DNA from 3 places in the Shewanella sp. AC91-MNA-CIBAN-0169 genome. Region 3 is predicted to be linked to each of the others. Evidence: predicted binding sites of a transcription regulator. Region 3 holds the regulator's gene; each other region holds the start of a gene.
What was found. The regulator sigma-54, encoded in region 3, starts transcription at its own class of promoters, with help from an activator protein. The targets are predictions, from matches to a motif close to GTTGGCACGNNNNTNGNNT.
Positions count from the first base shown of each region.

Region 1 (10,933 bases), on a different contig from region 3:
ATATAGCGGTATCGAGCTTATCTATCCCTACGTTATTAGAAGGCTTTTCTGGTGCAAAAGTGGGTCAAGCTGAATTATCTAGCGATATTCTTGCGCTGTTATGGCGCGAAAAAGAGCCTTTTTCTGCTGATGCGCTGACATCATTAATGTCGCGCACCATGATTGAGCAGGCGCTTAGCAGTATGACGGCAACGTTGGCTGCAGTATTGTTATTACTTAACCACAAATTAAATACAGCGATTATTCCACAGGAATCAATTTCACCAGAATCCATTTCACAAAAATCAAATTCACAGAAGATTATGGCAGCGGAGCAAGCCGTTTACTTGAGTCAACAATGTTGGGCAAACCGCTTCAGTTCAACAGACAATCCATTAGCCAAATGGCTGAACGAGGAGTGGTTATGCGCAGTTTAATTTTTTGTGACCTGAGTTTTTCAGCTGTGCCAGTGGTCGATTGTGAAGTTGTAAAGTACCAAGCTTGTTTGGCAGCGTTTGGACATGTCACGGTGTTAACTTCTGTGAGCCAAATTGAGCAACGATTACATCAACAAACATTTGATACCTTGTTGATATTAACCGATACATTGCACGCTCAAATCCAAGGACTTATTCAGCGTACATTAACCAGTAAGCCAATGGTGATAGTTGTCAATGCCAAAACATGGCAGCAGACAGCATTAACCGAGTTACTTGATTGCGGTCGCATCACTTTTATTCCTGAGATGTTAAGTGTTAATCGTTTAACCAGTGTCATTAGTTTGGCCCAAGCACGTTTTAATGCTGCGAGTAAAACACTCGCCGAATTTAAGAAACTGGATGATGAAATCCGCAGTATAAAACTACTTAGTCAGGCCAAGCTTATCGTTATGCAGCAAGGGTTCGATGAAACCAAAGCGCACCAGATTATTCAACAACAAGCGATGCAAAAAGGTTTGTCATTAGCTCAAATGTCAGCGCAAATTATTGCTATTGTGACTCAGCATCATGGTAAGTCAAAATCACTAAACACCGCAGTGAACAACGATGGTGCGCCTCACTTTGGTGCGGTTGTGACCAAGATGGACAACAGTAGAGCGTTTAGTAAAGGCTGTTGATTTTTTAAGGCTAATAAATCAATAGTTTAAGTCTTTTTTGTAGTTGGCATAGAGCCTGCAAACAATACATATAATGAATAAAGTATCAGATTGACGATAGTGTGAATGGCAGCAATTAACTGGGTCGTTTACCTCAACAATTTATTTTAAAAATTTGGATCTCAACAGGCAATGGCGCCAACTCCTTAAGCGGAGTTGGCGCCATTTTGCTTTTTACGGTCCAAGGCATGAAGGAGTTGGATATGGCAGTCTCAAAACCCAAGTTAGTGGTCGTTGGTAATGGCATGGTTGGTCATCATTTTATTGAGCAAGTGTGCAGTTTAGGTCTCAATAAAACGTTTGATGTGCACGTGTTTGGTGAAGAGCCGCGTCCAGCTTATGACCGAGTGCAGCTGTCAAAATATTTCGAGACCGGTAGCGCCGATCCACTGATGTTAACCAGCGCGCAAGATTATCAAGATTGGGGCATTACGCTTCACTTAAACACACCTATTACGGCAATTGATATTGCCGCCAAAACGGTGACTAGCGCGCAAGGTGATCATTATTCTTATACCCGCTTAGTGCTTGCAACGGGATCATTTCCATTTGTGCCACCGATACAAGGTAACGATCGTGCTCAATGCTTAGTGTATCGCACCATTGAAGATCTTGAATCGATTCAGGCCGCAGCTCAAAACAGTCAAGTTGGGGTGGTTGTTGGTGGTGGACTATTAGGTTTAGAAGCCGCAAATGCCATGATGCAGCTCGGGGTAAAAACCCACGTTGTTGAGTTTGCACCACAATTGATGCCCGTTCAGCTAAATGATAAAGCGGGTGAATTACTGTGCAGTAAAATTGAACAGCTCGGCGTGAGTGTACATACTTCAAAAGCCACCACTGCGATTATTGACGGTGAAACGGCAATGCACCGAATGACCTTTAATGATGAGTCTTATCTTGAAACTGACATGATTGTGTTTTCTGCCGGTATTCGTCCACAAGATTCATTAGCTCGAGTTTCAAATATCTGTATCGGTGAACGTGGCGGCATTGAAATTGACGATTACTGTTTAACCTCAGCGCCCGATGTTTATGCCATCGGTGAGTGTGCGTTATGGCAACAAAAAATATTTGGTTTAGTTGCACCTGGTTACCAAATGGCCCGAGTGGTCGCTTCGCATATTGCTTCATTAACATCTAATAGCGTGTCGCAGTCATTTACCGGCGCAGACATGAGTACCAAACTTAAATTATTGGGTGTTGATGTGGCCGCTATTGGTGCTAGCCGTGGTTTTGATAACGCACAGTTTGTTGAGTTATCTGATAACCAAGCGGGTATTTATAAAAAATTATGGTTAGACGAAACCGGTAAATTTTTAAAAGGTGCAGTGCTGATTGGTGATAACAGCGATTACAGCCGCTTGCTCGATAGCTATTTGTCTCAAGACGAGATTGAAGGTTCCGCAGTTGAGTTATTGCTAGCCGGTGCAGAAAACGAAGCCGATTTAAAAGACACTTCTATAGTGTGTTCTTGTCATCAAGTAACCAAGGGCGACATTGTTGAGGCCGTGACCGCCGGCAACCATAAAATAGCTGAGATTAAAGTATGTACTCGTGCTGCATCGGGTTGTGGTGGTTGTGCGCCGTTAGTTCAAAAAATTATTGATCAAACCTTGCAAGCTGCAGGGCTCGATTTTAATGCCGGAATTTGCGCCCATTTTGATCATGACCGACAAGCCTTGTATCACTTATGTCAAGTCGAAGGCATTAATGATTTTAATACCTTAATCACTCAGCATGGAAAACCTTCAGCTAGTGGTCATACATATGGCTGTGATATTTGTAAACCTGCCGCCGCATCAATATTTGCTAGCTTACAAAACCAATATGTGTTGAATCAAGATAGCAGTCATGTGCAACTGCAAGACACCAATGATGCTTACTTAGGCAACATCCAAAAAAACGGCACTTACTCTATTGTGCCGCGAGTCGCTGGTGGTGAAATTACCCCAACTAAGCTGATAGCCATGGGCCAAATTGCCCAAGAATATGACCTCTATACCAAAATAACCGGTGGCCAACGTATTGATATGTTTGGCGCAACGTTATCGCAGCTACCCGAAATTTGGAAAAAACTCATTGATGCTGGTTTTGAAACAGGCCATGCCTACGGTAAATCATTGCGCACGGTAAAATCCTGTGTTGGCAGCACTTGGTGTCGTTACGGGGTGCAAGACGCCGTTGGTTTCGCGATTGATTTAGAAAACCGTTACAAGGGCTTACGCAGTCCACATAAATTAAAATTTGCTGTGTCTGGATGTACTCGTGAATGTGCTGAAGCACAAAGCAAAGATATTGGCATTATCGCAACCGACAAAGGTTGGAACTTGTATGTTGCTGGCAATGGCGGTATGCGCCCCCGTCATGGTGATTTGTTTGCCACTGATTTATCCACTGAAGATCTCTATAAATATATCGATCGCATTTTGATGTTCTATGTCAAAACTGCAGACAAATTACAACGAACCTCGACTTGGATGGATTCATTAGAAGGTGGTCTAGCGTATTTAAAATCAGTCGTTATTGACGATGCATTGGGAATTAACTCGACCTTAGAGCAGCAGATGGACCATATTGCCGCGACATACCAATGTGAGTGGAAAACCAGCCTTGAACAACCGGCCTTTTTGGCGCGCTTTAATGAGTTTGTTAATCCAAATGATGCGCCAGAAGCAGATACCAGTGCTTACCAACGAATTCGTGAGCAACGTTTCCCGAGTATTAAAGACGCAGGGGCAGGAACGATAGCTATTAACGATATTACAGACGATGCAGCACAACTCGCTGTGGAGGAATTAGCATGATTTGGGTCAATGTGTGTAGCGAAGCAAGCATGCCAAAAGGCACCGGAATAGCGGCTTGGGTAGCAGGACGTGCGGTTGCCATTTTCAATTTAGGGGATGACGGTTTATTTGCCCTTGATAATGTAGATCCTGCCAGTGGTGTGAGTTTATTGTCCCGAGGACTTATTTGTGAAATCGATGGTGAGCTTTGTGTTGCTTCGCCGCTTTATAAACAACATTACCGCTTGGATAGCGGACGTTGTATTGAAAATGTTGATTTAGTGGTTAAACCATTCGAAATTAAAACTGAACAAGGCAATGTTTTTGTCTTGGCTCAGTCATAAAGGGGTGCAATATGAGTGCTGAAAAATTTAATATTTTCTGTTTCCACGGCAAGATGAAAATCATGCATTTAAGTTGGATGGCGTTTTTTATCACCTTTGTTGTGTGGTTTAACGCAGCGCCACTTGTTAGCGTGATCGCCGACAGTTTAGGGCTGACTAAATCACAAATTAAGACCTTGTTGATCCTCAATGTGGCATTAACAATCCCGGCGCGGATTATCATTGGTATGGTAACCGACAAATATGGTCCAAGGATCACCTATTCTGCCTTATTGGGTATCTGTTCAATCCCTTGTTTTATGTTTGCGGTAGCCGACACTTTTGAGCAGTTAGCCTTAGCCCGATTTCTGATTGGCTTTATTGGTGCTGGTTTTGTGGTTGGTATCCGTATGGTGAGTGAATGGTTTCCGGCAAAAGAGTTAGGTACAGCAGAAGGCATTTATGGCGGATGGGGTAACTTTGGTTCAGCTGCAGCAGCCTTTACGTTACCTGCCGTTGCACTTGCTTTTGGTGGCCCAGACGGATGGCGCTATGCCATTGGCATTACCGGCTTAATGAGTTTGTTGTTTGCATTTGTTTATTACTTCAATGTGACCGATACTCCAAAAGGTTCGACTTACTTTAAGCCCAAAAAGGGCGGCGGCTTAGAAGTGACCAGTAAAAGTGACTATGTGTTACTGATCATTATGAAGGTGCCAATGTATGCCACGCTAGCGCTGTTAGGTTGGAAACTGTCTCCAGCAGGTGTGAGTATGTTTACTCAAGATGCAACCTACCTTATTTATCTTGGGTTGGTGGTGGTGTTCTTGTTCGATTTTTACCAAACATACCAAGTGAATAAACATTTGTTTTCAATGGAAGTACCTGAGTTTGAACGCTATCAATTTAAGCAAGTTGCTGTATTGAATGTGCTGTATTTCACTACATTTGGCTCTGAGCTTGCCGTGGTATCTATGTTGCCATTATTTTTTGCAGAAACGTTCGAGCTTGGCATGGCACAAGCGGGTATGTTGGCATCAAGCTATGCCTTTATGAATTTAATGTCTCGTCCTGGCGGTGGCTGGTTAAGTGATAAGTTTGGTCGTAAAACCACCTTGTTAATATTAACTGCAGGGTTAGCGATTGGTTATTTGTCGGTAGCACAAATCGACTCGTCATGGTCATTACCTTTGGCTGTCGCAGTCGTTATGGCATGTTCATTCTTTGTTCAAGGTGGCGAAGGGGCTGTGTTTGCTGCTGTGCCGCTGATTAAGCGTCGCTTAACAGGGCAAATAGCGGGTATGACAGGGGCTTATGGTAACGTCGGTGCAGTGTTTTTCTTAACCGTATATTCTATCGTATCCACTCAAACTTTCTTTTATGTGATTGCGATAAGTGCCGTATTTGGTTTTGTGACATTATTTTTTATGAAAGAACCCAAAGGTCATATTGCTGAAGTAAACGATCAAGGCGAAGTCACTTTAATCAGCGTAAGTTAGTGCTCGAGTAAAGTAGCCAGAGCAACATAGTGCCATAAAACTCAAATTGTTTATGTTTAAGCAATTTGAGTTTTTATATTGATAAAACAGCTTAATCTTAGAGTGAGAGGTTTTATGGCTTCAGAGTCATTAGAACAAACGATGGATAGTGTAGATGCCATGCTTCCTTTTGCTGCAACTTTGCAGCTTGTTGTAGGCCAAGCTTCTGAAAAAGGACGTAAACTGCAAAATGAAGATGCCATAGGTATTCGTATTCCTTCAGGGATACCACTTACGTCGAAAGGTGTTGTTAGTGTTATCAGTGATGGTGTCAGTACCGCTGAAGGTGGGGCTCATGCGTCTGCCATTAGTGTTAGTAATTTTCTTGCAGATTATTATTCGACCCCAGAAACTTGGAGTGTGCAAACATCGAGTACCAAAGTATTAACAGCATTAAACCGTTGGCTGTATGGATTGGGGCAAGACTATCGCGATGCCAGACGTGGCTTTGTATGTACCTTTAGTGCATTGGTATTTAAGTCTTGTTCAGTGCACATGTTGCATGTGGGCGATTCACGTATTTATCGTTTTCGCCGAGGCGAATTACTGCAATTAACTCATGATCACAGTACTAATATTAACTCATCAAACCAATATCTTACTCGTGCTTTGGGGATGGATGTTAAATTAGATGTGGACTATAAAAGCTTGTCAGTTGAAGTTGACGACCTCTATTTACTGACAACGGATGGAGTTCATGACGTACTCACTGAATTTGAAATACACCGAAAATTGACGGCTCTTTGTCAGCAACATCCAACGCTTAGCGATGATTTGTGTGAACAATTCTGCTTAGCGTTGAATAAAAAGGCGTTCGATTTAGGCAGTAAAGATAATCTCAGTGCGCAGTTATTAAGTGTCAGACAATTACCTAAACAAGCTATCGATGATGTGTATCAAAGCTTGTCGCGTCAACCATTCCCCCCCCCACTTAGCGTTGGAATGAAGCTTGATGGATATCAGGTAACTCATATACTTCATCAATCACAACGCAGCCAAGTGTATAGAGTCGTCAATGGGCAAAACCAAGTCTTTTGCATGAAAACACCTTCCGTCAATTACATAGATGATGCCGCTTACATAGAGCGCTTTATGTTAGAGAGCTGGGTAGGGCAGCGCATTAGCAGTGCTCATGTCGTTAAGGTTGTAGAGCAACATAACATAAAGTCCGCTTTGTATTATGTCACCGAGTTTTTATCGGGGATAAGCTTAGGTGAATGGTTAACTCAACATAAAAAGGCCCCAGTAGAAGAGGTGTTACTGTTGCTAAAACAAATCGAATTAGGGATAAGAGCATTTCACCGTCGCGAAACGCTGCATCAAGATTTAAAACCGGATAATATTTTTATCACCCGAGATGGCGTGGTTAAAATTATTGATTTTGGTTCTTGTTATATCAAAGGCGTGGCAGAAATTAGTAGTCCGTTAACTCGAGATCGTATTTTGGGTACGGCTGATTACACTGCCCCTGAAGTTATACTGGGTTATAAGGCCGATGGTCGTGCCGATTTATTTTCGCTTGCAGTGATTGCTTTTGAGATGTTGGCTGGGCAATTGCCTTTTAAAGGCAAACTCGAGAAATGCCGAACGCGGCAGGATTACCAACGTTTAGAATATATTAGTGTACATAAATTAAACCCAATGGTGCCAGAGTGGATTGACGTAGCATTAAAAAAAGCACTCAATGTTGAACCTAATTTACGCCAAGCGGATACCTGTGAATTAATTCATCAATTAACCACTGCCAAAGCGAATCACACAATAAATGATTATGTGCCCATTATAACTCGCAACCCAGTACGTTTTTGGCAAGTGATTTCAATCGTGTTGTTTATATATTTAGTGGCTTCTTTGCTGAATAATTGATTATGAGAGTGCGTTTTAAACATAAAGCTTACAAGTGAGTAGTAAATTAATGCGTATAAATAAATTAACTTATTAATAAACAATTATATTTTATGTGATAACTTTTCACATCGAAATAATTATTTATAACCCTATCTATATGAATTGCGCTATCTATATAAATAGCGCTATTCATATCAACTATCCGCCTACATCAAAAAAATGTAAATAGCATTAATTATTTTAAAAAAACTCCATTACTTAAAAATAATTTTTTGGTCATACGTGTTGTTTTTTATTTTCAAAAAACTAACATAAATTTGATTTAGATCAATTTATTATATGAGCTATTGCAATTAAGTCTGGGGGTGGAATTAATATAACCTATAGGTCTATGTTGGTTTAATACTCAAGGTTGATTCGAATGTGGTATGACAGAGCCACAATATCGAAACAATGAATGTAAAAGTTATTAAGCGACATGAATAAGATGTTCTTGATGTTTAATAACCCGGGGACATGAATATGACCTTGAACAAGCGTAAACATCAATATTACCTTAATGCAACAACTGAGGTTCTAGCTATTTTTCTGTGTGTGATGTCTTTTTCTAGCCTTGGCCAACAAGACTTGAGTGATATTAATGAACTTGCCATAGGCATTAATAATACAGCCAATGTAACTCAGTTTGGTGATGCACTATCCATTAATTTAAATCAAAGCGGTTTCAATAATCAGTTTGATTCAAGTCAATTTGGCTACAACAATCAAATTTTTACTCATCAACAAGGCATATTCAATGGCGTTACTGTATTCCAGTCCGGGACGGATATTGAAGCCAGTATCTACCAATCAGGGTTTAGTAATCGAGTTATTGCCAGTCAGGCAGGAAGCAATTTGCTAATGGATGTGAGTCAAATTGGAACACACAACTTAGCAGTTATTCGTCAGACCGGAAGTGATAATACCATTATGATCCAGCAGAATGGTTATGGAAGTGCTGTTGGCGTTATTCAATGGGGAACAATGCAAAACGTTAGCGTGACTCAGAGTAATTAATTTGAGTTATTTATTTCAACCAAATGAAGGGAAATACAAAGATGAAATATTCTAAATTAGCTTTATTAATCTCAGCAGCTTTATTGACCTCTGCTGGTGCGTATGCAGGCAGTAACGAAGCCGATGTTAGTCAAGAGGGAGAGCTAAATACCGCGGTGGTTGTTCAACAAAGCAATAGTGTTGCTAATAATGCAACTATTGAGCAGCTCGGTAATAATAATCTTTCAACTATTTTACAGGCAGAAACGGCAAACTCCCAAGCTTCATCAAATCAGGAGGGAAATGATAATACATCTTTGATTGACCAACATAATGCAACAAGTACAGCTAGTGCCTTTGTAAAATCAGTTGGTGACGGTAACGAAGCAGATATAACACAAGAATTTTTTAATGGTGAAAATGCGCAAGCAACTGTTAATCAAATGGGCAACGGTAACTTAGCAACCATCACTCAAAATGATGGTGATGGTGCACAGTCTACGGTTAATCAAACTGGAAGTGAGGATACTGCTGAAGTTTATAATCATTGGTCAGATTATGCAGATGCAACCATTAATCAATCCGGCAACTCTAACAATAATGCTTATATTCAACAGGAAGCGTCAGATGCTGCAAGTGCGTCGTTAACCCAAATTGGTTCAAACAACGATGGTGATATATTACAAAGTAACCAGAATTATGGCGGCTCAGGTAGCGATGATACGGTCGCAACATTAGAGCAGATAGGTAATGGTAACATAGGTTTAGTTGAGCAAGCAGGTTTGTCTAACATGGCTGATGTATATCAAAATGGTGAATCTCATGATGCACATGTGACACAAAATGGCGGTAATCATGAAGCTCAAGTTAACCAATATGGTTTAAATCAAGTCGCAACGGTAATGCAAATGGACTTTGAGCATGTTGCAACCGTCAATCAGTCCAATGTAGGCAACACTGCGACAGTGACTCAAAGTTCTTTAACTCTTGGGAATGGCAACGGTAACGGTAATTCAGGTTCTGGTAATAGTGCGACTGTAGACCAAGAGGGTATGGATGATACCGCTACGGTTGCGCAAGCGGGTTTCGCAAACGAAGCCGTAGTGTTTCAAGGGGAGTACAGTTTTGATAACACAATTACAATCACCCAGTCGGGTCATCATAACTATGCAGGTGCATCAACTGACGATGGCGGATTAAGTACCGTTACAGTAAATCAAACTGGGCATCATAATGAAGTTAATAGCAAACCCAATGGCAGCAACTTTTATGGTGAAGGGATCGGTGCTGGAACGTGGGGGGCCGATAATGTCGTTATGGTTGATCAAGATGGCCATCATAACAAGGCCTATGCTGATGCTGCTGATTTGTCATCAGTTATTGATATAGACCAGTCTGGACATCATAACGAAGCATATGCTGAATCTGAATGGGGCGAAGCTAACGAAATTGTTATCGATCAAACTGGTGGCAATCATTTAGCTGATGTATATGTCTCTGGTGATGGCAGCAATGTGGTTTATGTTACCCAAACCGATATGAATAACTCAGCAGTTGTAAGCAGCATAGGGTTTGGTAATACAGTGACGATTACTCAAGGTATGTAGTACTAAAGTATAATGAAGGGTGTGTAAGCACCCTTTTGACTAATTGTTATGCAGTAATCCACTTGCTAAACTTATAGATGTTGATATGGACTTAATATCAATATGATAGTTTCTTTATACCACAGTTTATTCATACCACATGGAGTGTTAGGAATGTTTAAAGTTGAAAATTGGATGATCGTTTCGCGTTCGCAGCTGCTCATTGACTTACTCGAATCACGCTGGCCACAAGAATTTTTGGTTAGATTAACCAAGGCTCAGCCGAGTAATATGTCGAAGTTACTTTCCACACAAACCAACTCAATAGTGGTTTTCGATTTAGCAACGATTGATCTTCAGCAAGCATATCAATTACAGCGTGTTATTGAACGTGAATATTGTGGTGTTCGTACCGTTTTTCTAAATTTCCCCAAACAAGTTGATGCAACATTTTTAATTCATCCATCGACCACAACGGGTGTCTTCTATACCAATGCTAATTTAGCTGATGTTAGTAGCGGCTTAAATGAAATACTCAAAGGCCGTAGTGTCATCCCTCAAGATCTCTATCAATCGTTAATGAGTATTAACCATGACGATGACAGTGAGCAACTGACCATTCGTGAACGTGAGGTATTACAAACGTTATTGTCTGGTAGTACTAATCTCGATATCGCTAATC
Region 1 covers NZ_JBEOPM010000018.1:48,462-59,394, forward strand. The annotation lists gene AAEY98_RS15420 (glycosyl transferase) at 1-416, shown strand, start outside; gene AAEY98_RS15425 (ANTAR domain-containing response regulator) at 404-1,096, shown strand; gene nirB (nitrite reductase large subunit NirB) at 1,339-3,942, shown strand; gene nirD (nitrite reductase small subunit NirD) at 3,939-4,265, shown strand; gene AAEY98_RS15440 (NarK family nitrate/nitrite MFS transporter) at 4,277-5,743, shown strand; gene AAEY98_RS15445 (bifunctional protein-serine/threonine kinase/phosphatase) at 5,858-7,648, shown strand; gene AAEY98_RS15450 (curlin) at 8,153-8,686, shown strand; gene AAEY98_RS15455 (curlin) at 8,728-10,272, shown strand; gene AAEY98_RS15460 (LuxR C-terminal-related transcriptional regulator) at 10,426-10,933, shown strand, end outside.
Region 1: nirB (nitrite reductase large subunit NirB) is a predicted target of sigma-54. The motif match lies at 1,139-1,157, and genes of this name have one in related genera.

Region 2 (10,933 bases), on a different contig from region 3:
TAAGCTTGTGGGCAGTATACCTTTTACTCCTACAACTGGGCGACGTATTGGTATTGACCCAAGGTTACCAAAACACGATCAACAGCCCTTGATTGACGGTATTCAAACCTATCTGTCACAAACTGTCATTAAAAAGGGTTGGTCATCTTGGCATTGTTTATTTACCAATACCGAGCAACATCTACAGTTTGCACAAGCAGGGGTAATGGAGCGTGTTGGTTGTCAGTTTCATTGGCACAACCAAAATTATGCTGATTTTAATGACTTTCTGAGTACATTAACGTCACGTAAACGCAAAAACATCACTAAAGAACGAATTTCTGCAAGGCAACAGCTACAATTCCGATTTATCGATGGCGATAAGGCGAGTGCAGAGCAATGGCAGGATTTTGTGCGTTGTTATCAAAATACTTATTTAAAGCGTTCGGGTCATAAAGGGTACTTGTCGGCAGCATTCTTTGAGCAGATAGCAGCAACAATGGGCTCAATGATCCGATTATTATTGATTGAAAATAGTGACGCACAATTAGTGGCATCAGCATTATATTTTGTGTCAGACACGCATTTATATGGTCGTTATTGGGGGGCGTTAACAGAATGCGACTATGTCCATTTTGAAGCATGTTATTACCAAGGTATTGAGTACGCTATCGCTAATCAATTATTAGTTTTTGATGCAGGAGCACAAGGCGAACATAAAGTGGCTCGAGGTTTTCGTCCTGTGAAAACCACCTCAAGCCATTTTGTTGCTCATGAAGGTTTTAATGATGCCATCGGTGCTTTTTGTCAACAAGAGCAAGCTCATATCGACATTTATATACAGCAAATGTGCGAACAACTGCCGTATAAATCGATTGAAAATACATAAAATAATATGAGGTTAATTACTCATCAAATGTGCTTTCTGGGTTAGCCTAGCGCTAGCCAAATACCAACCAGTATCATTAAACTTCCGGCGATACGATTCATCCAGCGGATATTATCGCCTCGACTTAAAAATAATCGTAAACTCTTACCGCCGCTGGCATAAGCCAGCATCGACACACTTTCGGTGACCATTATAATACTAAGCAAAACGGCGAGTTGTGGCCCAACGGCATTATCAACATTAATAAACGGCGGTAATAGCGAAATCATAAAAGCCCAACCTTTAGGGTTGGCAATCGCGGTAATAAATCCTTGGCTGATTAAGCTCATGCGACTGGCTTTAACTTCAATACCAGTGATGATGGCCATTTTGCCTTTAGCACGCCACATATTAATGCCAATGTAGCCAAGGTAAGCGCCACCCACCCACTTAAGAATATCGAACACCTGTGGGTAATTTAGCATGATGCTAGCAACCCCAAGTACTGCTGCAATGGCGACCAACGCCACGCCCACTAATTCACCTAACATCATCCATAAGGTTCTGCGTACACCAATACTCATGCCGAGTGTCATGGCTAAAGTCATGCACATACCGGGGGTGATAGACACAAAAAAGAACGTTGGAATAAACACAGCGAGTACGGCGTAATCTGGCATTAGAAAGGTCTTTGATTAGAATGTAGATGGCAGAGTGTAAAGGCCTAAAATGATAAAAACCAGCAATTTGCTGGTTTTTATGTATCACTTCGTGTCTATAAAATTACAGCACGCCGCGTTTCATTTGATCGCGTTCAATCGATTCAAACAACGCGGTAAAGTTACCTTCGCCAAAGCCAAGGTTATTTTTACGTTGAATGATTTCAATGAAGATAGGCCCAAATAGATTTTTGGTGAAAATTTGCAATAAATAACCGTCATCATCGCCATCAACCAAAATCTGGTGATGCTTGATACGGTCGTGATCTTCGGTCACTTGTGGCAACTTCTCGAAAATGGTGTCGTAATATTCAGGAATAATATCCAGTGTTTTGATTGAGGTGCCTTCCATAGCATCGAGTGAGGCCACAATGTCACGACTTCTGAATGCCAGATGTTGAACACCTGGGCCATTGTATTCACCTAAGTATTCATCAATCTGATTTTTGTTATTACCTTTACCTTCGTTAATCGGGATGCAGAAACTGCCGTCTGGAGAGCGTAGCGCATAAGATACCAAAGCAGTTTGAGCGCCGCTGATATCGAAATAACGCACTTCGGTAAAACCAAAAATGTCTTTATAAAAGTTAGCCCATTTTTCCATGGTGCCTTTGTAGACATTATTGGTTAAATGGTCGACTTCCATAAAGCCTTTCTCAGGCGTTACGATAGGCTGTTCTAAATCGACAAAGTCAGTTTGATAAATATTGTTTTGTTCACCAAAAGTGTCAATAAAATAAATCAGACTGTCGCCGATACCGTAAATAGCTGGGTAGGGCATGTCTTTATTGGCATCATCGGCTGGTTTTGCACCACGGGCAACGGCTTCTGTAAATGCAAACTGTGCATCTTCTACACGCCAACCCATTGAACAAATAGCCGGACCATGAGATTTGGCGAATTCTGCAGAAAAGCCTGCACGGCCTTTATTCAATAGAAAGTTAATGTCATTTTGTTTGTAGTAAACAATGTCATTATTTTTGGTTTTTTTTAACATCGAAAAACCAAAATCAATGAATACTTGGTGCATGTATTCTGTATCTGGGCTAGCAAATTCGGTGAATTCAATGCCTAAAAGGCCCAGTGGATTTAGTTCGCTTGCCATTTTGTTTTCCTTTATTTTATGTCAACACGCAATCACTCTTTGGTGACTTGGGTTAGCTATAAATGTGGTCTTAGTTTTCTAACCAAGAGCGGTTGTAATCATCACTCATGCAATTTTTGACATGAGCGGTTAAATTCAGTGGGGCGAAGGTATCAACCATCACCGCATATTCGTATGTTTCGGTTTTGCCGATAGAGGCTTCTGTGCGACCAGGTTGAGGCCCATGCGGCACACCTTTTTGGTGTAACGTCATATAGCCCGCTTCAATGCCTGTACGGCTCATAAAGTCACCATCGACGTAATACAAGACTTCATCGCTGTCGATGTTGTTGTGGTAATAAGGTGCTGGTATCGATTTCGGATGAAAATCGTATGGGCGTGGCACAAAGTTACAAATGACAAAATTGTGTGCAGTAAACACTAAATGCTCAGACGGTGGTAAATGAATCTTGCCAACTTTGGGTGCATATTCACTGATGTTAAATGCCCAAGGATAAACGCAACCATCCCAGCCTACTAAGTCAAATGGATGCCATTGCAGTGTCATTTTTTGATAGCGATCACCAAATTTACACATTAACGGAAACGCACCTTTTTCAACCACGGCATCAGCCAAGGTTGGCGTACGAATGTCTCGTTCACAGTAAGGTGCAGATTCAAGCATTTGGCCGTATTCGTTTCTGAAATGCTTTGGCACTTCGACCATTGAGGATGATTCAATAACAAACAAGCGTACATTTTGATAATCGTTAAATTTAAGTTGGTACGTGGTCCCGCGTGGAATAATTAAGTAATCCCATTTATTGGTTTCAATGACACCGTATTCACTCAATAATTGGCCTTCACCCTCGTGAATAAACACCACTTCGTCAGCATAGGCATTTCGATAAAATTCATTGGTGTCTTCAGTCACTTTCGCGGTGTACATGGCGACATCATTATTGAAAAATATTTTATTTCGGGCGCTAAAAAAGTTGCCTTGGCAGTCGGCTTGGCGCGAGTCTAATTTGTAATTTTGAATTAATGAGTCTTGCCATTGTTCACCATGAGATAACGAGTAAGGTTGAACGTCTATCGCTTTGGTTGGCATATTGTGATGATATTTATTGGAGTAGATATTCGAAAAGCCATGGGTTGAAAATAATTCTTCACGGTACAACTCGCCATTGTCTTTTTCGAAGGCAATGTGACGTTTGGTCGGGATCTGACCTTGTTTAACATAGAATGGCATCTGATTGTCCTATGGTGAATCGACTGCGAGTGTCGTGGCGTTTATGTTATTTGTTGTTATGGCCTAATCGCATTGGGCAAACCAATATGTGATCTAACTTACAATTTAGTGGTAAAGATCAACAAAAAAAAGAATAATAAATAACTCAACACAATCTATTTTTTAGATTGTTATGTTAACTTTACATTTGTGTATGGATAACGGGACAGTGGGAATCTTATGCGAATAGATATCGATGCCTTTAATGTACTGCAAGTACTTGTTGAAGAAGGAAGTTTTGCAAAAGCTTCAGAGCGATTACACAAGGCACAATCGGCAGTAAGCTATCAGATTAAAAAACTAGAGCAACATCTCGGCGTGACATTATTTAATCGAGATCATTATCGAGCGGAATTAACACCCGAAGGGAAGGTTATTTTGGCCGAAGGGCAACGGCTGTTACAGCATTTAGCCAATATTGAACATCTTGCCAGTCGCTTTAGTCAGGGTTGGGAGCCCAAACTTGAGTTAGTCATAGACGGTGCTTTACCGATGGAACCGATCATGACCGCGCTTAAGCGCATGTCAGAACACAACATACCGACTAAAGTGCAGCTTAATATGGAGTTTTTAGGCGGGGTACAGCATCGCTTTGAGCGCAACCAGGCCGACTTAATGCTGGTTAAGGATTATCGTACTGGCCCCTCTTATCATCCTAAACCGCTACCTGCTATTACCAGCGTGCTTGTCGCGTCATCACAACATCCATTAAGTCAGCTTAAAGACATTAGTTTGCCTGAATTGCAACAACATGTTGAGTTAACCATCGAAGATTCATCTCCTGGTAAACGTGACCGCGATGAAATGCAATTTGGCGGCGATAAAGTCTTTTATTTGTCAGGCTTTATCATGAAAAAAAATGCTTTACTAAAAGGCCTGGGTTTTGGTTGGATGCCGGATTTTTTAATTGCTGAAGAATTACATCAAGGGCAACTGATCGAGATTGATTTTATTGGTGGTAATCGGTTTAGTTTTACACCGCAATTAGTCTCTACACTTGAACGTCCGCTTGGGCGAGCTGGGCAGTTATTTACCGAGCTTATTTTGCAAGAGTTTGCTCAATATCAATTACAACAACAATCAGGATTGAGCGGTGCGGGTTTAGGTTAACGATGGACACAATTGGCAAACAAATGCAGTGGCAACAGAACGCGGATATTTTATTGAAATGTTGTCATGTTAAATGGATGATCATTTTGTTACCTTAAATCATCCATAAGGAATAATGCCTTAATACTGAATTGGGCAACTGCAAACATTAAATAAATTTTTAAGGAATGAAAATGAGCATGAAAAGTCATGAAGTAGATTATGAAATTATAGGTTCTAGCATGCAGCTGGTTGAAGTTGAATTAGACCCAAATGAGTCTGTTATTGCTGAAGCGGGTGCGATGACTTACCTCGAAGAAGACATTATGTTTGAGGCCAGAATGGGTGATGGCTCTGAACCAGAATCCGGTTTTTTTGGCAAGCTACTTGGTGCAGGTAAACGCGCCATTTCGGGTGAGGGTATTTTTATGACCCACTTTACTAATCAAGGTCAACAAAAACGAAAAGTGGCATTTGCTGCGCCATTTCCTGGCACTATTTTGGCTATAGACTTAGCTCAACATCAAGGCGAACTTATCTGCCAAAAAGACAGCTTTTTAGCGGCAGCCTTAGGCACGCAAGTAAGCATGAAGTTTAATAAGCGATTAGGCACCGGTTTCTTTGGTGGTGAAGGATTTATTCTACAAAGCCTTAAAGGTGATGGCATGGCGTTTGTGCATGCTGGTGGGACACTGATTAAAAAAGAATTACACGGTGAGACATTGCGGGTCGATACCGGTTGTTTAGTTGGATTCACTCCCGGGATTGATTATGACATACAACGTGCAGGCTCATTAAAGTCGATGGTATTTGGTGGTGAAGGTTTGTTCCTTGCAACCTTAAAAGGCCATGGGACTGTGTGGTTACAAAGCTTACCGTTTTCTCGTATGGCTGACAGAATTATTGCTCATGCACCATCAAGTGGTGGCAAAGACCAAGGTGAAGGTTCTGTACTTGGCGGAATAGGGCGAATGATTAACTAATATGGGCATTGCGTGATCTTATCACTGTGCCGTTAGTATTTGAGCTCAGACTATTTATAGCTAATAGTGTTTACGTAGTCTGAGCTGTCTTTAGGAGGCTGATTTAAAGAAGATGTTTACTGGCCTGCTGACAAGCTGGTCTGTTTTAATTCAAGGTTACCGATGCAAGGTCATCAATCTAACGTTATTATTCTAAGGTTGTTAGTTGCATAATGTGTTGGTATTGCAACTGTGTGACGGGCTGAATACTCAGGCGGGCACCTTTAGCCACTAATACCATATCTTGCAGCGCGGGATCGGCTTTCAATTGCTTCAAGCTCACAGGCTTAGAAAATTTGGCCATAAATTGAATATCGACTTGCCACCATCGAGGCGCATTAGCGTTAGATTTTGCATCAAAATACGGTGAACGGTTATCAAAAGCACTGCTATCAATTTGAGCTTCACTGCTAATTTTTGCTAAACCCACAATGGCAGGAACTTTACAGCTAGAGTGGTAAAACAACACTACATCGCCCAATGTAATTTGATCGCGAATATAATTACGTGCTTGATAGTTACGAATACCTTGCCAAGCAACAGTTTGCTGCTTACTCATCTGTAGATTATCAATACTAAAGTCGTCTGGTTCAGACTTCATTAACCAATAGTTCATGTGATCCCATTATCGTCTTTAAAGTGACTGAATAACCTTTCAGTGCTTAAGAATGGCAATGTACACGGTGCAGATACGATTAGGCAAATAAAAAGCCGACAGCATTATGCTATCGGCTTTTTACAACAGTGGTCATTCAGCGGTTATTAACGAATGTTAATAAGTCGGTTTGGCAATAACGGTTTGACCAATAGGGGTTAAACTTAATAAGGCTAACTTATGATGTTGTAACGCGAACGGAATACCTATAATCGTTACAAAACAAGCCAGAGCATGGACTAGATGACCAATCGCGAGCCAAATACCAAAGCATAAAAACCATATTACATTACCCACCAAACCTAACGTGCCAGTGCCAATATCTTCTTGGCCTGAAATGTGTTTTCGGTTAACGGTCTCTTGTCCAAATGGCCAGAAAGCCAGTTCGCCAATAACAAAACAAGCACGACCAAATGGGATGCCAATGATACTGATAAAGCACAGTACTCCAACAAACCACCAAGCTAGGCCCATAACAAAACCACCCATTAAAAACCAAGCAATATTAAAGATTAAGCGTAAAAGAGACATTTTCATTCCTATCAATAGTCAATATTCTCAATATAAGCCATTTTCATGCCATGTTTTCAATTTGTTGATTATTAAGGGTTAAGTGTTGCTGTGGTATTGTATAAATAGAACAGTGCGAGGATTCACGCAAATGAATCGATGAGATTTATCATTTTTTAGTTAAAATGCTCATATTACAGTTGATTGAGACAATTCATGTTTTCGATAAGCCCAGTGCAAACGATGAACTTTGGTGGACGCAGCATCTACATTAAACGAGATGATTTATTACATGCTGATTTTAGTGGTAATAAAGCACGTAAATTTTATCATTTTTTGCATCATGATTATTCACATATTACCCAACTAGTGGCATCGGGTTCGGCCCAAGCCAACTCATTATATTCCATGTCAGTATTGGCTAAGCGGCAAGGGTGGAAATTTGATTACTATGTAAGCCATATCAGCGAGTTTTTATTACAACATCCTCAAGGCAATTATGCCGCTGCGATACAAAATGGCGCCAATATTATTGATGTTAGTCATTTGACCGATGTTGAAAATCTTCAAAGTATGCATTTAGACGATGCTATGCAATATATTGTTTCATCGAATCCAAGCTACGCAGATAAAAAACAATTACTTTTTATTCCTGAAGGTGGGCGTTGTGAGTATGCCGAAACCGGGATAACACAACTTGCCTGTGAAATTATTCAATGGGCGCAAGATCAACAAAAAAATAAGCTAAAGGTATTTTTACCCTCAGGTACGGGGACCACTGCGGCTTATTTAAATAAACAACTTACTCAACAATTGGCTCATTTATCATTAACGAAAGTTTTTACCGTTGAGGTGTTAACTTGCAGTACTGTGGGAGGGGATGAATATTTACGTCAACAATTCTCACAATTAGTCGATGAGGTTTATTTTCCTACAATTATTAATGATGGTCATAAATATCATTTTGGAAAATTATCACGACGTTGTTTTGATATGTGGAATACGGTATGCCAGTCGGGAATTGAATTTGAATTATTGTACGACCCGGTTGGATTTCTAGTGTTACAACATTATTTGAATAGTAATACTGCCAATGTAACCGATATTCTTTATATACATCAGGGGGGAGTTTTGGGAAATAAAACAATGTTGCCAAGATACCAACGAAAATTTTCGCACACTGTTTAATTATAGGGTGAATGCAAGATGATTTTTCTATAAGTTGTTGATATAAAATTAGATATTTTAGAGGGGTTAACTGGGGTTTAACACTGAAGAATAACTTAAAATGATGCGAGTGAGTTATTCATTTTGCTCTGTTTTAATAAACATCGGTAAGTGAGAGGAGAATACCGAGAAATGAGTTTATTAAATAACAGAGCAAATGATTAACGCAAAGCGTTAGGGGGTATTACTTATTGGCAGAGATTAACCATTTCATGAAGTTTAATGCTTCAATACGTTTTGAAAAGGTTTTTTTGTTTTTACCTAGGCTGTCGGTAAAAGCAATTGAATTCTTGTTTGACGAGATAGAGTTAACCGGAAAGCTAACTGAAATTTCGTGTCCATTCATGTTGTATGACATAGGTCACACTCCTTCTTATATATTCACCATTAGGTGAGAAAATTGTTCAATAAAATATCCTTGGCATTTTTTAGTGTTGCAAAAGATTAATGTTTCGAGATTTAACTTAACCTATCCTTTACTCACTAATCAAGTGTTGATATGTAAATAGTTGATTAAGGTCTATTTTATGCTTGCAACATTGATGTTGTCACATGACATATAGCCATAAAAAAATGAATACATATTTAGTACTTAACTTTGTAAGTTAAACATAGTTTTATGACAACAAGATGACGTGAATATAATTTAAATTATCATATCAACAGAAATCAATTGAAATCAAAAACGATGTACAGAAGCTTGTCTTGGGTTTATTTACGAAGTGAAGTTGAGCAGACTTACAGGTAGGTAACCAAAATTAACAAGAAAACTAAATCTGTGTGGATAATATACTGAGTGTTTGCATATGGCAATAGTCTTTTTCAATTTTTAATCAAATTAATGCAGTTTTCGATTGAAAAATAGCAATTAGCGACTAATTATCGACAATTCTCACCTTGCTCGGATGTCGATAGTGTTAAAAGGGATGACGAAAATTCACTCATCATCCCTTATTGCTGGTACAACTTAATGATAAATAGCGTCCAAGTTATCGATACACAAACGTTAGTAGTTAACATTTTAAGAAACTAACGTAATGGTTAGTAAAGTAAATCGCCAATTGGATTTAATAGTTTGCTGAACCCTTTAGTGAAGTATAACGGGGCATCGACAATGGTATAGCACAAACAACCTTCAAGTGTTTTTGGTGAATGTTGGTGCTCTTTATCAAGCAGCATAAAATCACCAGGCTTGTAGGTGTTGTAACAGTCGCTGAACTCACCTGCGAGCAGTAATGTTAGCTCTGCACCTTTGTGTGTATGTTCAGGAATTTCACCATTGGCTGCGATATGCAACAAGCTTGCTCTTGCTTGTGGCTCTCCGGTATCGAGTCTCAAACGGCTGACTTTACCAATACCCTGCCAAGAAGCATTAATTTGCTTACGAAATACCTTAGGCAGCGGATAATGCTGACCTTTAATACTAACGCTATTGTCTTCAATCTGATCAACTGTACTAGCTTGTTCAACCTCTAAAGTATCTAAGGTTGAATTTAATAGCTTCTCGAGTAGTGCGTCTAATTGATTATTATTAGTGTCTACCGACTGAGTTTTTACGGCCGACTCAAACTGTTGCTCAGACAACGCAATTGTCACCTGGTCAAGTTGTTGCTGGCAATGAGGACACAATTCAGCATGAGCGGAGATAGCAATCGACATCGATAGCGGCAACTCGCCTTTAGCATGGAGAGACAGCAAATGCTGGTCTGGGTGGTAATTAATCATAGTGTTTCTCCATAAAGCTTTTTAATTTTTCCAAGCCAAGTCTAAGTCGAGATTTAACCGTTCCAATTGGAATGTTAAGTTTGTCTGCTAACTCTTGTTGAGTAAGCTCTTGCATATAAATACCTTGTACTACTTGGCGTTGTAGAGGAGGTAATTCTTCTACATGCAGCAATAAAGTTGCCGATAATAAAAAATCATCGTCGTTGTTTTCAGCTTCATCAGACTCAAATAAAGGCCAAATATCATCACCGAAAGAATCTTCACGGTTATGTTGTACTTTACGGAGCATGTCAAAACATTGATTACGCATGATGGTAAATACCCAAGTACTTACCGCTGCTTTGTCTGCATTGTAAAGATGGGCTTTTGTCCATACTCGAGTCATTGTCTCTTGAACTAAATCCATGGCTAAGCCCTGTTGGCTTAAGCGCTGAACACCAAAAGAGTTAATTTTTGGGCCAAAATGCGAAAAAAGTTTTGCAAAAGATGCTTTGCATCGATCATTAGCCACCTGCATCATTAATGACGCAAGCTCATCAGCCATTGGATTGGGTTCGTTTGATTTCATAGCACCGCTTAGTTTAATTAGGGATCTTTGTGCAAGATGCCCCTTATCATAACGACTTTGTGTGCTTTGTGATTGAACATTTTCCATTATTTCACCCGCATCCAATAAATAACTCATTGAGCATAAGAGATTACGTCATTATGCTGTGGCTATCCTGAGCTCAAACAAGCTGCAGCATCATTATCTTATACGTGGC
Region 2 covers NZ_JBEOPM010000010.1:31,568-42,500, forward strand. The annotation lists gene AAEY98_RS10345 (GNAT family N-acetyltransferase) at 1-868, shown strand, start outside; gene AAEY98_RS10350 (LysE family translocator) at 910-1,527, opposite strand; gene hppD (4-hydroxyphenylpyruvate dioxygenase) at 1,631-2,671, opposite strand; gene AAEY98_RS10360 (homogentisate 1,2-dioxygenase) at 2,742-3,902, opposite strand; gene AAEY98_RS10365 (LysR family transcriptional regulator) at 4,122-5,051, shown strand; gene AAEY98_RS10370 (TIGR00266 family protein) at 5,225-6,013, shown strand; gene AAEY98_RS10375 (EVE domain-containing protein) at 6,201-6,668, opposite strand; gene AAEY98_RS10380 (YccF domain-containing protein) at 6,825-7,238, opposite strand; gene AAEY98_RS10385 (1-aminocyclopropane-1-carboxylate deaminase/D-cysteine desulfhydrase) at 7,434-8,405, shown strand; gene AAEY98_RS10390 (hypothetical protein) at 8,629-8,802, opposite strand; gene AAEY98_RS10395 (ChrR family anti-sigma-E factor) at 9,486-10,169, opposite strand; gene AAEY98_RS10400 (sigma-70 family RNA polymerase sigma factor) at 10,162-10,824, opposite strand.
Region 2: AAEY98_RS10380 (YccF domain-containing protein) is a predicted target of sigma-54. The motif match lies at 7,273-7,291, and genes of this name have one in related genera.

Region 3 (10,933 bases):
TAACATCGCGAGTTTTGTGGCGGCACGGGCGTGTAAGCCCAATTTATTTGAAATGGTCACTTGGCGTTCAAGTTTGATCATTGACGCGATCCTATGCTCACTTAGTTATTAGTATCACTGATATTTAATTCTCTGTGGCGAGCATTAACCGTGTGTTTACTGCCTTGTCGAAATCGTTTTGCTAATTGATCTGCAATATATACCGAACGGTGCTGACCACCAGTACAACCAATCGCGATGGTAAGGTAACTGCGATTGTTACGTTCTAAATGCGGCATCCAAGTTTCAAATAGGTTTTCAATTTGCCAAATAAATTTATTAACTAATGGCTGACGACCTAAAAATTCTTGTACGGGCTCATCTAAACCCGTAAATGGACGCAGTTCTATTTCCCAATGTGGGTTGGGTAAAAAGCGTACATCAAACATAAAATCTGCTTCTGTCGGCATGCCGTGTTTAAAGCCAAAAGATTCAAAGTTAATCACTAACTCTTTATCAACACTGCCTAATAATATTTGCCTAACTTGGTCGCTTAATTCGTAGATATTTAGCGCAGAAGTGTCGATATAGTGATCAACAATTTTTGCGATAGGCTCAAGTAAACGGCCTTCTAGTTTTATCGCTTCTTGCAGTGAAATATGATTTTTAGATAACGGGTGTAATCGACGTGTTTCGCTGTAACGTTTAAGCAATACTTTGTCATTGGAATTTAAAAAGAAACTGATAATTTCAGTGTCATTTTGAAGTAGTGCCAATTGGTCTTGAAGCACTTTACCTTGTTCTGCAATGTTACGAACATCAACGCTAATCGCAACCAAATCATTACTGCCTTTAAGCTGGGCTAATAATGTGCCAATGAGTGGTAAAGGCAAATTATCAACACAATAATATCCTAGGTCTTCTAATACTCTCAGGGCAACGGATTTCCCTGAGCCTGAACGTCCCGATACTATAACTAGTTTCATGCAGTAATAACCTGATAAAGTTCTGTTGCGTCGTGAGTTTTACGAAGCTGTTTCAATATTTGCTTATCGCTTAACTTTTGGGCCATGCTCGATAACGTGCCTAAATGTTGTTGGCACTGGTCTGCAGGTACTAACAAAGCAAATAAAAGATCCACGGGTTGCTTATCGATTGCATCAAAGGCAATGGCTTCTTCACATTTAATAAATATCGCGATAGGGTGATCGATGGTCGTTAATCTACCATGAGGTATCGCAATGCCATTTCCTATACCTGTGCTACCCATTTTCTCTCTCGCTAACAGGCTTTCAAAAACCTCTTGCGAAGACAGGGTTGGGTACTGGGCAGCGACTAAATTGCTGATGAGTTCCAGTACTTTTTTCTTACTGCCCGGTGTGGCACAGGTAGTGCATTCCGGCTGCAGAATGGTACAAAGTTCCATCGTTAGTGTTTTGTATTCTTCTCTTTGTGTTTAATTACCTGACGGTCGAGTTTATCGATCAGGGCGTCTATTGCAGCATACATATCAGTACTTTCTGACATTGCAAAAATTTCTGCGCCATTAATGTTGATTTTGGCTTCTGCTTTTTGTTGTAATTTTTCTACATTGAGCACAACGTGTACATTATGGATCTGATCGAAGTGTCGTTCAAGCTTTGAAAATTTACTGTGGATGTATTCACGTAAAGATTCTGTTATTTCGACATGACGTCCAGTCAGACTTATTTGCATAAAAAATCCTCCATTGCCTAGTAGGTTATAAACTCTTACGTTGGTTTGAGGGCGGGATCATCATTGCTTCACGGTATTTTGCTATCGTACGACGAGCAACGTTTATGCCCTGTTCTGCCAGAAGCTGAGCCATTTTACTGTCACTCAGTGGTTTTTTCTGGTTTTCTGCGGCAACCAGCTTTTTGATAAAAGCACGAATGGCCGTTGATGAGCATTCCCCGCCATCGTCAGTACTGACATGGCTAGAGAAGAAGTATTTTAGTTCAAATAAGCCTCGAGGGGTGTGCATATATTTTTGTGTGGTGACTCGTGAAATGGTCGATTCATGCATTTCTACAGCTTCAGCGATATCATTGAGCACCATAGGCTTCATGGCTTCTTCGCCATATTCAAAAAAGCCTTGCTGAAATTGCACAATGCAATTTGCCACTTTAAGTAAAGTATCATTACGGCTTTCAATACTTTTAATAAACCATTTAGCCTCTTGCAGATGGCCTCGAATAAATTGACTATCCGACGGGTTTTTACTGCCTCTAGCCATGGCTGCATATTGCTGATTAACACCAATTTTAGGCATGTTGTCTGGGTTTAACTCTACTACCCAACGGCCATTTTTCTTTAATACTGTGACATCGGGAATCACGTATTCATCATCCATGGGGGTAATTAATAAGCCCGGACGAGGATTGAGTGTCTGGATTAGAGTGATTGCGTCACGTAACTCATTTTCTTTTAGTTTTGTTTTACGCATCAATAATCTGAAATCACGGCCAGCAATTAACTCTAAATAGCCTTTAATTAACAAACGGGCATTATCGATATGGGGTGTGTCGTTAGAGTATTGCGCTAATTGAATAAATAGGCATTCGCTTAAATCACGTGCTGCAACACCCACAGGATCAAAGTGTTGAACGCGTTTTAATACCGCCTCAACCTCATCTAGTTCCACATTTTCATCACCCATGGCTTCGAGAATATCTTCGGTACTTTGGGTTAAATAACCGCGTTCATCAATGGCATCAATAATGGCGGTGGCAATGGCGAGATCGGTGTCTGAAAATGGAGTGAGATTTTTTTGCCATTCTAAGTGTTCGTACAGACCTTCGGTGGTTTCACCTTGAAAGGGCATGTCGTCATCGCGCATGCTTGCACTGCCTGAACCTGACATAGGTGAGGCTGTGTATACTTCATCCCATGTGGTATCCATGGCTAAATCATCCATGGTTTCTTTGGTCATGGATTCTGCTATGTCGACGGTGGAAGTGTCTTTTTCGACATTAACAATACTGTTGTCACTAAAGTCTGTATCCGCTTGGTCGCGGTTTTCTTTTAAGGAGTCTTTTGCTTCAGAAAACTCATCTTCTATTTCAAGCAATGGATTTGAATCTAATGCTTGTTGGATTTCCTGCTGTAGCTCCAATGACGATAATTGCAGTAAGCGAATGGCTTGCTGCAATTGTGGGGTCATGGTTAAGTGTTGACCCATTTTAAGTTGGAGTGACGCTTTCATTTACCGCTTATCCCTAGATGATTTTCCATAAAAATGACAATCTCGAACTGTAATAGATTGCCATAAACATCAATGACATTTAACGTTGTTTAGGTATCGTTCAATGAAATGAGTTAGCTAGACTAAAAGGCCAGTAAAGTAACTATAGCTTGAATTGTTCACCTAAGTACACAGCTCGAACTTGTTGATTACTTAATATCTCATCTGGTGTGCCTTCGGCAATTAAATTACCCTGGCTAACGATATAGGCTCGCTCACAAACGTCTAGCGTTTCACGTACGTTATGGTCGGTAATTAATACCCCTAAACCGCGGTTTTTAAGTTGTTGGATGATTTTTTTAATGTCGATGACCGAAATAGGATCAACACCAGCAAAGGGCTCATCAAGCAAAATAAATTTTGGATTAGCAGCTAAAGCGCGCGCAATTTCAACACGACGACGTTCACCACCCGATAACGACATGCCTTGGCTGTCGCGTATGTGAGTAATGTGGAACTCTTCGAGTAAGTGCTCAAGTTGCTCAATACGTTGGTCTGTGCTGAGCTCTTTGCGAGTTTGCAGTACGGCCATTATGTTGTCGTAAACGGTGAGCTTGCGGAAAATACTGGCTTCTTGTGGTAAGTAACCTATACCTTTGCGGGCGCGCAAATGCATTGGATCGGCAGTAAGGTCGTCATCGTCAATCAATATTCGGCCTTTATCGCTTTTTACTAAGCCGACAACCATATAAAAGGTGGTGGTTTTACCTGCACCATTGGGGCCTAAAAGACCGACAATTTGGCCGGTTTTAACCGTTAAGCTCACATCTTTAACAACTTGACGAGCTTTATAGCTTTTAGCTAGATTTTCAGCGGTTAAGGTAATTTGGGTCATGGTTTGATCTGCTTGTTAACAGGAATTTCAGGGAGTTTTTGCTTTGGCGCTGACTCGTCTTGGAAATTCTCTGGTTGAATGATGGTGATTACCCGATCTTGTCCTGTACCAGTACTTTCGGCAATCAGCTCTTGAGCACTGATGTTGTACTTGATTTTATTACCGGTAACCTGGCTACCAGATTGATCCAATTTGGCGTTGCCAGTCAATGTGAGTGTAGTAGTGGCAAGGTCATAGCTAATTTCGTTAGCACTTGCGGTACCAATTTTACCGTCATCTAATTCTTGTGAAAATGTAGCTGGGGTGCCAGTAGCAATTAATCTCTTGCTGGTGGTGTTTTCAGGGGTAAACGCCCGTAACTGATCTGCATTGATATTAATCGTGCCTTGGACAATCGTTACCGGACCATTAAAAACAATTTGATTATTCTTAATGTCGGCAGACTGACTGACTGAAGCGATTTTCAATTCTTGTTTCAGATCCCCTTGTTTCGCTATGGCAGGCAAACTCAATATACAAAGTATGCTACTTAATAACATAACATTGGCGCGAGTGTGGAGACGATTAATGTGGCTCATATGTTCCTTCTACCTGGCTTAGTAGCGATAATTTTTGCGAATTCAAGTCAGCATGTAGGCCTAAACCTTGAATAATAAACCCTTTACCTTTGATGTACACCATCTCTTGCGAGGATCCTATCATAGTGGTTAAATCCACCGAAATAGCTTGGGTACTCAGTGACTGCAGGGGTTCTTCTATATCAATGGCATCAATAATAACATTATTTTCTAATGTGACTTTGCTGGTATTTTTATTCAATTGCCCACGGTCTGCACTTAATTGCCATTGTGCTTTACCGTTTTCAGGGTAAATGAGGTAAATCGGTTTGGTAAAGTGAGTGATGTCACTTGAGGCGTAATGCTCCATGTGTTCGGCGCTGACTCGACTTTCGACGAAACCTAGTTGATTGAATTCTGTAGTGCGTAGGTTATCTGCAACAAAATCTGGGCGCTCAATACCGCGTATTTGTACCGCGTCCATTTCACTGCGTTTTACTTGTGCTTGCCAGTACAATATAAAAGCAAGCCCAAAAAAAGCAATAATACCTAGCGTGACTCTACTCATATACTCATACCATGAGCACTGGCAAATTTATCTTGGCTTAATAGTAATAAATCGGTGAGTTCACGCAGTGCGCCGTGGCCACCATTGAGGGTGGTTGTCATATGGCACTGTTGTTTGACAAACGGATGACCATCACCGACACAAACGGCTAGTCCTACGGCTTTCATTACAGGTAGGTCTACCATGTCATCGCCAATGTAAGCCACTTCATCAGCAGTCACATTATAGAGCGACAATAATTGCTCAAAAGGCTCAAATTTATTATCAATACCTTGATAAATATGTGTTACACCTAATGCCGTCATGCGGTTTTCAACAATCTTGGATTTACGTCCTGTTATCACGGCAACATGGATACCACTGGTAAGCAAAGAACGCACACCATAACCGTCACGAGTATGGAACGCTTTGAGTTCTTCACCTGCATTACTGAGGTAAATACGTCCATCTGAAAATACTCCATCGACATCACAGATTAACAGTTTGATTTTTTGAGCTCGTTGCCAAATATCATTGCTGACAGGGCCGTAAAATCCTTGGTGAAACGAGGTTGATTCTGACATGATTAAATGACTCCAGCTTTAACCATATCGAGCATGTTTAATGCTCCGATCGGTTGATGTTTTTCATTAACGACAATCAGTCCGTTGATGCTCTTTTCATCCATGATTTGCAGTGCTTGTGCGGCTAAAATCCCCGCAGGGCAGGTAACACAATTTTCGGTCATAACCTGGGCAATAGGAGTGATTCGAAGATTCACGTCTGCATCGATAACCCGGCGTAAATCACCATCGGTAAAAATGCCCACAAGTTTATTGGCATGGTCGACTACTGCCGTCATGCCAAGGCCCTTTTTAGATATTTCATAAAGTGCCTCAGTAATACAAATATCATCATTGACGATCGGTAAATCATCGTCTTTATGCATGACATCGTCGACTTTTAGAAGTAATTTTCTTCCAAGAGAGCCACCAGGGTGTGATAAGGCAAAGTCATCACGAGTAAAACCTTTTGCTTGTAATAAAGCAATGGCTAATGCATCGCCCATAGCAAGTGTTGCAGTGGTGCTGGAAGTGGGTGCTAATCCTAATGGACATGCTTCTTCTTGCACTTGAATGCATAAATGGATTTTGGATAAACGCGCCATATTGGAGTCTGGTTTACCGGTCACCGCAATCACTGGTACACCCATACGCTGGATAACAGGCATTAATGTCAGTATTTCGCTTGATTCACCAGAGTTGGAAATGGCGAGTACAATGTCATTTTTGGCTAATGCGCCCAAATCACCATGACTGGCTTCACCAGGGTGAACAAAAAATGCCGGTGTGCCGGTGCTGGCAAAGGTCGCGGATATTTTGTTACCAATATGACCGGATTTGCCCATCCCCATGACAATTACTTTACCTTTACACTGCATGATCAATTGACATGCTTGGTCAAACTCAACCGAGTCTACATATTGATATAAATTATCTAAGGCAGCTTTTTCTATATCAATGACTTTACGACCCCATTGACGAAATTGAGTGTGATTTACCATGCGACTCTCTCTGTTAGCTTAATACTTTACTTTCATGCTCCAATCTAATGCGACTGAAAGACAACAATTTGGTACGCAATAAAGGTGATTAATAATAGTGCGCCATGCCAGCGAGTAAGTTGTTGCTTAGCGCCACTGGATAATACTAAAACGGCTAATGCTGCACTGGTGCCTAATACCATATAGAAGTCTCTTCCACTGGCTGAAGCATCTATTTCACCAGGGGAGATCAATCCTGGTAGTGCCAGTACCGCAAGAATGTTAAACAAGTTAGACCCAACAATGTTACCAATGACAAGGTCGTGTTCTTTTTTTAATACACCAGCAATACAGGCCGCTAATTCTGGTAGGCTGGTTCCTACTGCGATAATGGTTAAGCCAATCACAAGATCTGACAACCCATAAAACTTTGCAATACCTACAGCGCCATCGACCATCCAACTTGCTGATAGCGGGAGCAATATAATACCGACGACCAGCCAAATGATAGCATGAAAGGTTGGCACATTTTTAGGGATCTCAGATTCAAGTTTATCATCTAAGCTGTCTGGGGTTTTGTCATGAGTAGCTTGCCAAATGAAATATCCCATCAACAACAAAAGTAATGCAATAAGCATGATACCTTCTGTTTGTGTCAACACATTATCATGCAAGGTGTAACCGGCAAATACCGTAGCAGCAAGCATGATAGGTATTTCGCGTTTTAAGGTCTTCGAATCTAAGCTAATGGCACCTAGTAAGGCTGTTAATCCTAAAATTAAGGTAATGTTAGCAATGTTTGAGCCCAATACGTTACCAATGGCGGTATCACGCATGCCATCCATTGATGCGGTGGCCGCAACAAACATTTCAGGTGCAGAGCTACCCATAGCAACAATGGTGAGTCCAATTAACATCGGAGGTAAGCCTAAGTTGCGGGCAAATGCCGCCGCCCCATAGACAAATCTATCCGCACTCCAAACTAAAACAGCAAGGCCAACAACTAACATTAGGATATTAACTAGCATGTGATTCCGATAGTAGTATTTAATTAACGACTATTTTCGCTGGATTTTTATCAAATTGAAAGCATTGCACAGTAATTGCTCTGGTAATGAAGAGTGTTGATATGGATATAGTTGTCGCTTAATCGACAATTACAGTACAATTTACTCTTCAACTTAAAGCAAGGAAGGCTGTTATCTCCTCAACGCCAATGTCTGATATGAGCAAATCAATTAATAAACCTTTGGTCGAAGTTAACCATTTAGCGTTTAGCCATGGTTCACACGTGATTTATGAAGATATTTCTTTATCGATTCCCAAAGGTAAAGTAACCGCTATCATGGGGCCCAGCGGTATCGGTAAAACCACCCTATTAAAATTGATTGGCGGACAGTTAACCCCCAACAGTGGGCAAGTTTTATTCGATGGCCATGATATACATAAGCTTAAACGCAAAGATCTGTTTGAATTGCGTAAGCGCATGAGTATGCTATTTCAAAGTGGTGCAATGTTTACCGACCTTAATGTTTTCGATAATGTCGCGTTTGCATTAAGAGAGCATTCTGGATTACCTGAAGAGATTATCCGCTCCATTGTATTGATGAAGCTGCAAGCTGTCGGACTTCGCGGTGCCGCGTATATGATGCCTAATGAGTTATCTGGTGGTATGCAGCGTCGAGCCGCATTGGCGCGAGCGATTGCACTTGAACCTGAGATGGTGCTGTACGATGAGCCCTTTGCCGGACAAGATCCTATTTCAATGGGCATGCTAGTAAAACTTATTCGTGAGTTGTCGGATTCATTAAAACTCACTTCAGTAGTGGTTTCTCATGATGTAGATGAAGTATTAGGTATTGCAGATTATGTCTATGTGATAGCCGATAAAAAAGTCATTGCACATGGAACACCAGAGCAATTACGTCAATCTGACAATCCACAACTGGTCCAGTTTATCAAAGGCGCGCCAGATGGCCCTGTGCCATTCCATTATCCTGCAGAGGATTATCAAGAGGAGCTACTTCGTGGGCGTAATTGATTATATTGCCGACACCGGCAAATATGCACTGAGATTGGTGCAGGGTTATGGTCGAGCGGGCATCATGTTATGGCGCGCGATTGCGCATTTTCCTAACATCAAAAAAGGTACCCCATTACTGATTAAGCAAGTTTATGTGCTTGGTGTTCGTTCAATGGTCATCATTTTAGTGTCCGGTTTGTTTATTGGCATGGTATTGGCTCTGCAGGGATATAATATTTTAGTTGGGTTTGGCACTGAAGAAAGCTTAGGCCCAATGGTAGCGTTAAGCTTATTACGCGAACTTGGGCCTGTCGTTGCTGCATTATTATTTGCCGGACGAGCAGGTTCAGCGTTAACCGCCGAAATAGGCTTAATGAAATCGACAGAGCAATTGTCGAGTTTAGAGATGATGGCGATAGACCCATTAAGGCAAATCATCGCACCGCGTTTTTGGGCGGGTGTCATTAGCATGCCATTACTGGCGTTAATGTTTAGTCTAGTGGGTATTTTAGGTGGGCACTTAGTCGGTGTTGAATGGAAGGGCATTGATAGTGGTGCGTTTTGGTCTATTCTTCAAGCATCGGTTGAGTGGCGACAAGATATTGTTAACTGTTTGATAAAAAGTGCTATTTTTGGTGTGGTGGTGACATGGATAGCCTTGTACCGAGGTTATGAAGTTCAACCCAATCCAGAAGGCATCAGTCGTGCGACAACCTCAACGGTTGTGCAGGCAAGCTTAGCTGTTTTAGCGCTGGACTTTTTGCTTACGGCAATCATGTTTGGAAATTAAGATTTTTTCATTGTTTAGATTAATTTAAGTGGTTTAATAGTATGTTGACACGGAAAATAGAGTTATTAGTAGGTGTATTTTTATTGTCAGGTTTGTTGGCATTTTGCGTATTAGTATTCAACGTTGCTAATGTGAAAGTAAAATCCAATGCCCAGACTTATACCTTGGTGGCTGAGTTTAATAATATCGGTGGCCTAAAAGTACGTTCGCCGGTAAAAGTTGGCGGAGTCGTTGTCGGACGCGTGACTGATGTTACCCTTGATAGCCATAAATTAGTGCCTGTTGTGACGTTAACAATGGATAAGCGCTTTGATAAATTCCCCGAAACCAGCAGTTTGGCCATTTTGACTTCAGGGTTACTTGGGGAGCAGTTCATTGGTCTAACACCTGGATTTATGGACGATGATATTTCGATGCTTGCCGATGGCGATAAAGTACATGACACGCGTGGTGCATTGATTTTAGAAGATTTAATTGGTCAGCTGTTATACAGCATGTCATCTAAAGATAAATAGGATCCCTATTATGAAAACGTTTTTTAGTCGTGTTATAGCTTTATGCCTAGTGGGTAGCGCTGTTATCAGCCAAGGTGCTACGGCTGCTAATGATGAGGTGAATACTAGTGATCCTTATGAGATGATCAAACAAGTAGCCAATATGACCTTTGATCGGTTTAAATCAGATAAAGAATTAATTAATGCCGATTTAAGTCATTTAAAAGTGATTGTACGTGAAGAGCTTATGCCTTACGTCGATTATAAATACGCTGCATATAAAGTCATGGGGCAGTATTTAAGTGATACCACCGTAGATCAACGTAACCGTTTTGTTGAGGCTTTCGAAGGCTATTTGGTCGCAACTTATGCTCAAGCATTAACAGAATATACCGATCAAAAAGTGGCCTTTGATCCGCCGAGTGATTTTAGCGACGAAAAAATAGTTGAAGTGAACGTGCAGATTATCGAAAAAGGTCGTCCACCGATTAAAATTCAATTTAAAGCGCGTCGTCTGAAAGACAACACTTGGAAAGCATTTGATTTAGTGGCGGAAGGGGTGAGTTTACTCGCCTCTAAACAGTCTGAAATTTCAAACTTAATCCGTCAGCAAGGTATTGAAGCGGTGATTACAATGTTGAATGATAAAACCCAACAGAATATTGATCGCCAACCAGCAAAAGAAGCAGCTGCGTGATTACCTTTAATCAACAAGAGCAACGTTGCATTGTCAGCGGTCGGTTAACACAAGATGATGTAAAACAATTGTGGCCTAAACGCCATGAATTGTTTACTGCATCTACTCAAGTGGTAGACTTATCAGCATTGGAATACGTCGACAGTGCAGGTGTTGCATTGTTATTAGCGTTTATCAAACTACATGCTTCAAGTAGCCAAGAA
Region 3 covers NZ_JBEOPM010000026.1:50,772-61,704, reverse strand. The annotation lists gene AAEY98_RS18465 (HPr family phosphocarrier protein) at 1-81, opposite strand, end outside; gene rapZ (RNase adapter RapZ) at 102-965, opposite strand; gene ptsN (PTS IIA-like nitrogen regulatory protein PtsN) at 962-1,405, opposite strand; gene hpf (ribosome hibernation promoting factor) at 1,408-1,695, opposite strand; gene AAEY98_RS18445 (RNA polymerase factor sigma-54) at 1,721-3,205, opposite strand; gene lptB (LPS export ABC transporter ATP-binding protein) at 3,348-4,079, opposite strand; gene lptA (lipopolysaccharide transport periplasmic protein LptA) at 4,076-4,657, opposite strand; gene lptC (LPS export ABC transporter periplasmic protein LptC) at 4,644-5,204, opposite strand; gene kdsC (3-deoxy-manno-octulosonate-8-phosphatase KdsC) at 5,201-5,767, opposite strand; gene AAEY98_RS18420 (KpsF/GutQ family sugar-phosphate isomerase) at 5,770-6,747, opposite strand; gene AAEY98_RS18415 (calcium/sodium antiporter) at 6,792-7,754, opposite strand; gene AAEY98_RS18410 (ATP-binding cassette domain-containing protein) at 7,943-8,767, shown strand; gene mlaE (lipid asymmetry maintenance ABC transporter permease subunit MlaE) at 8,754-9,539, shown strand; gene mlaD (outer membrane lipid asymmetry maintenance protein MlaD) at 9,581-10,054, shown strand; gene AAEY98_RS18395 (MlaC/ttg2D family ABC transporter substrate-binding protein) at 10,065-10,730, shown strand; gene AAEY98_RS18390 (STAS domain-containing protein) at 10,727-10,933, shown strand, end outside.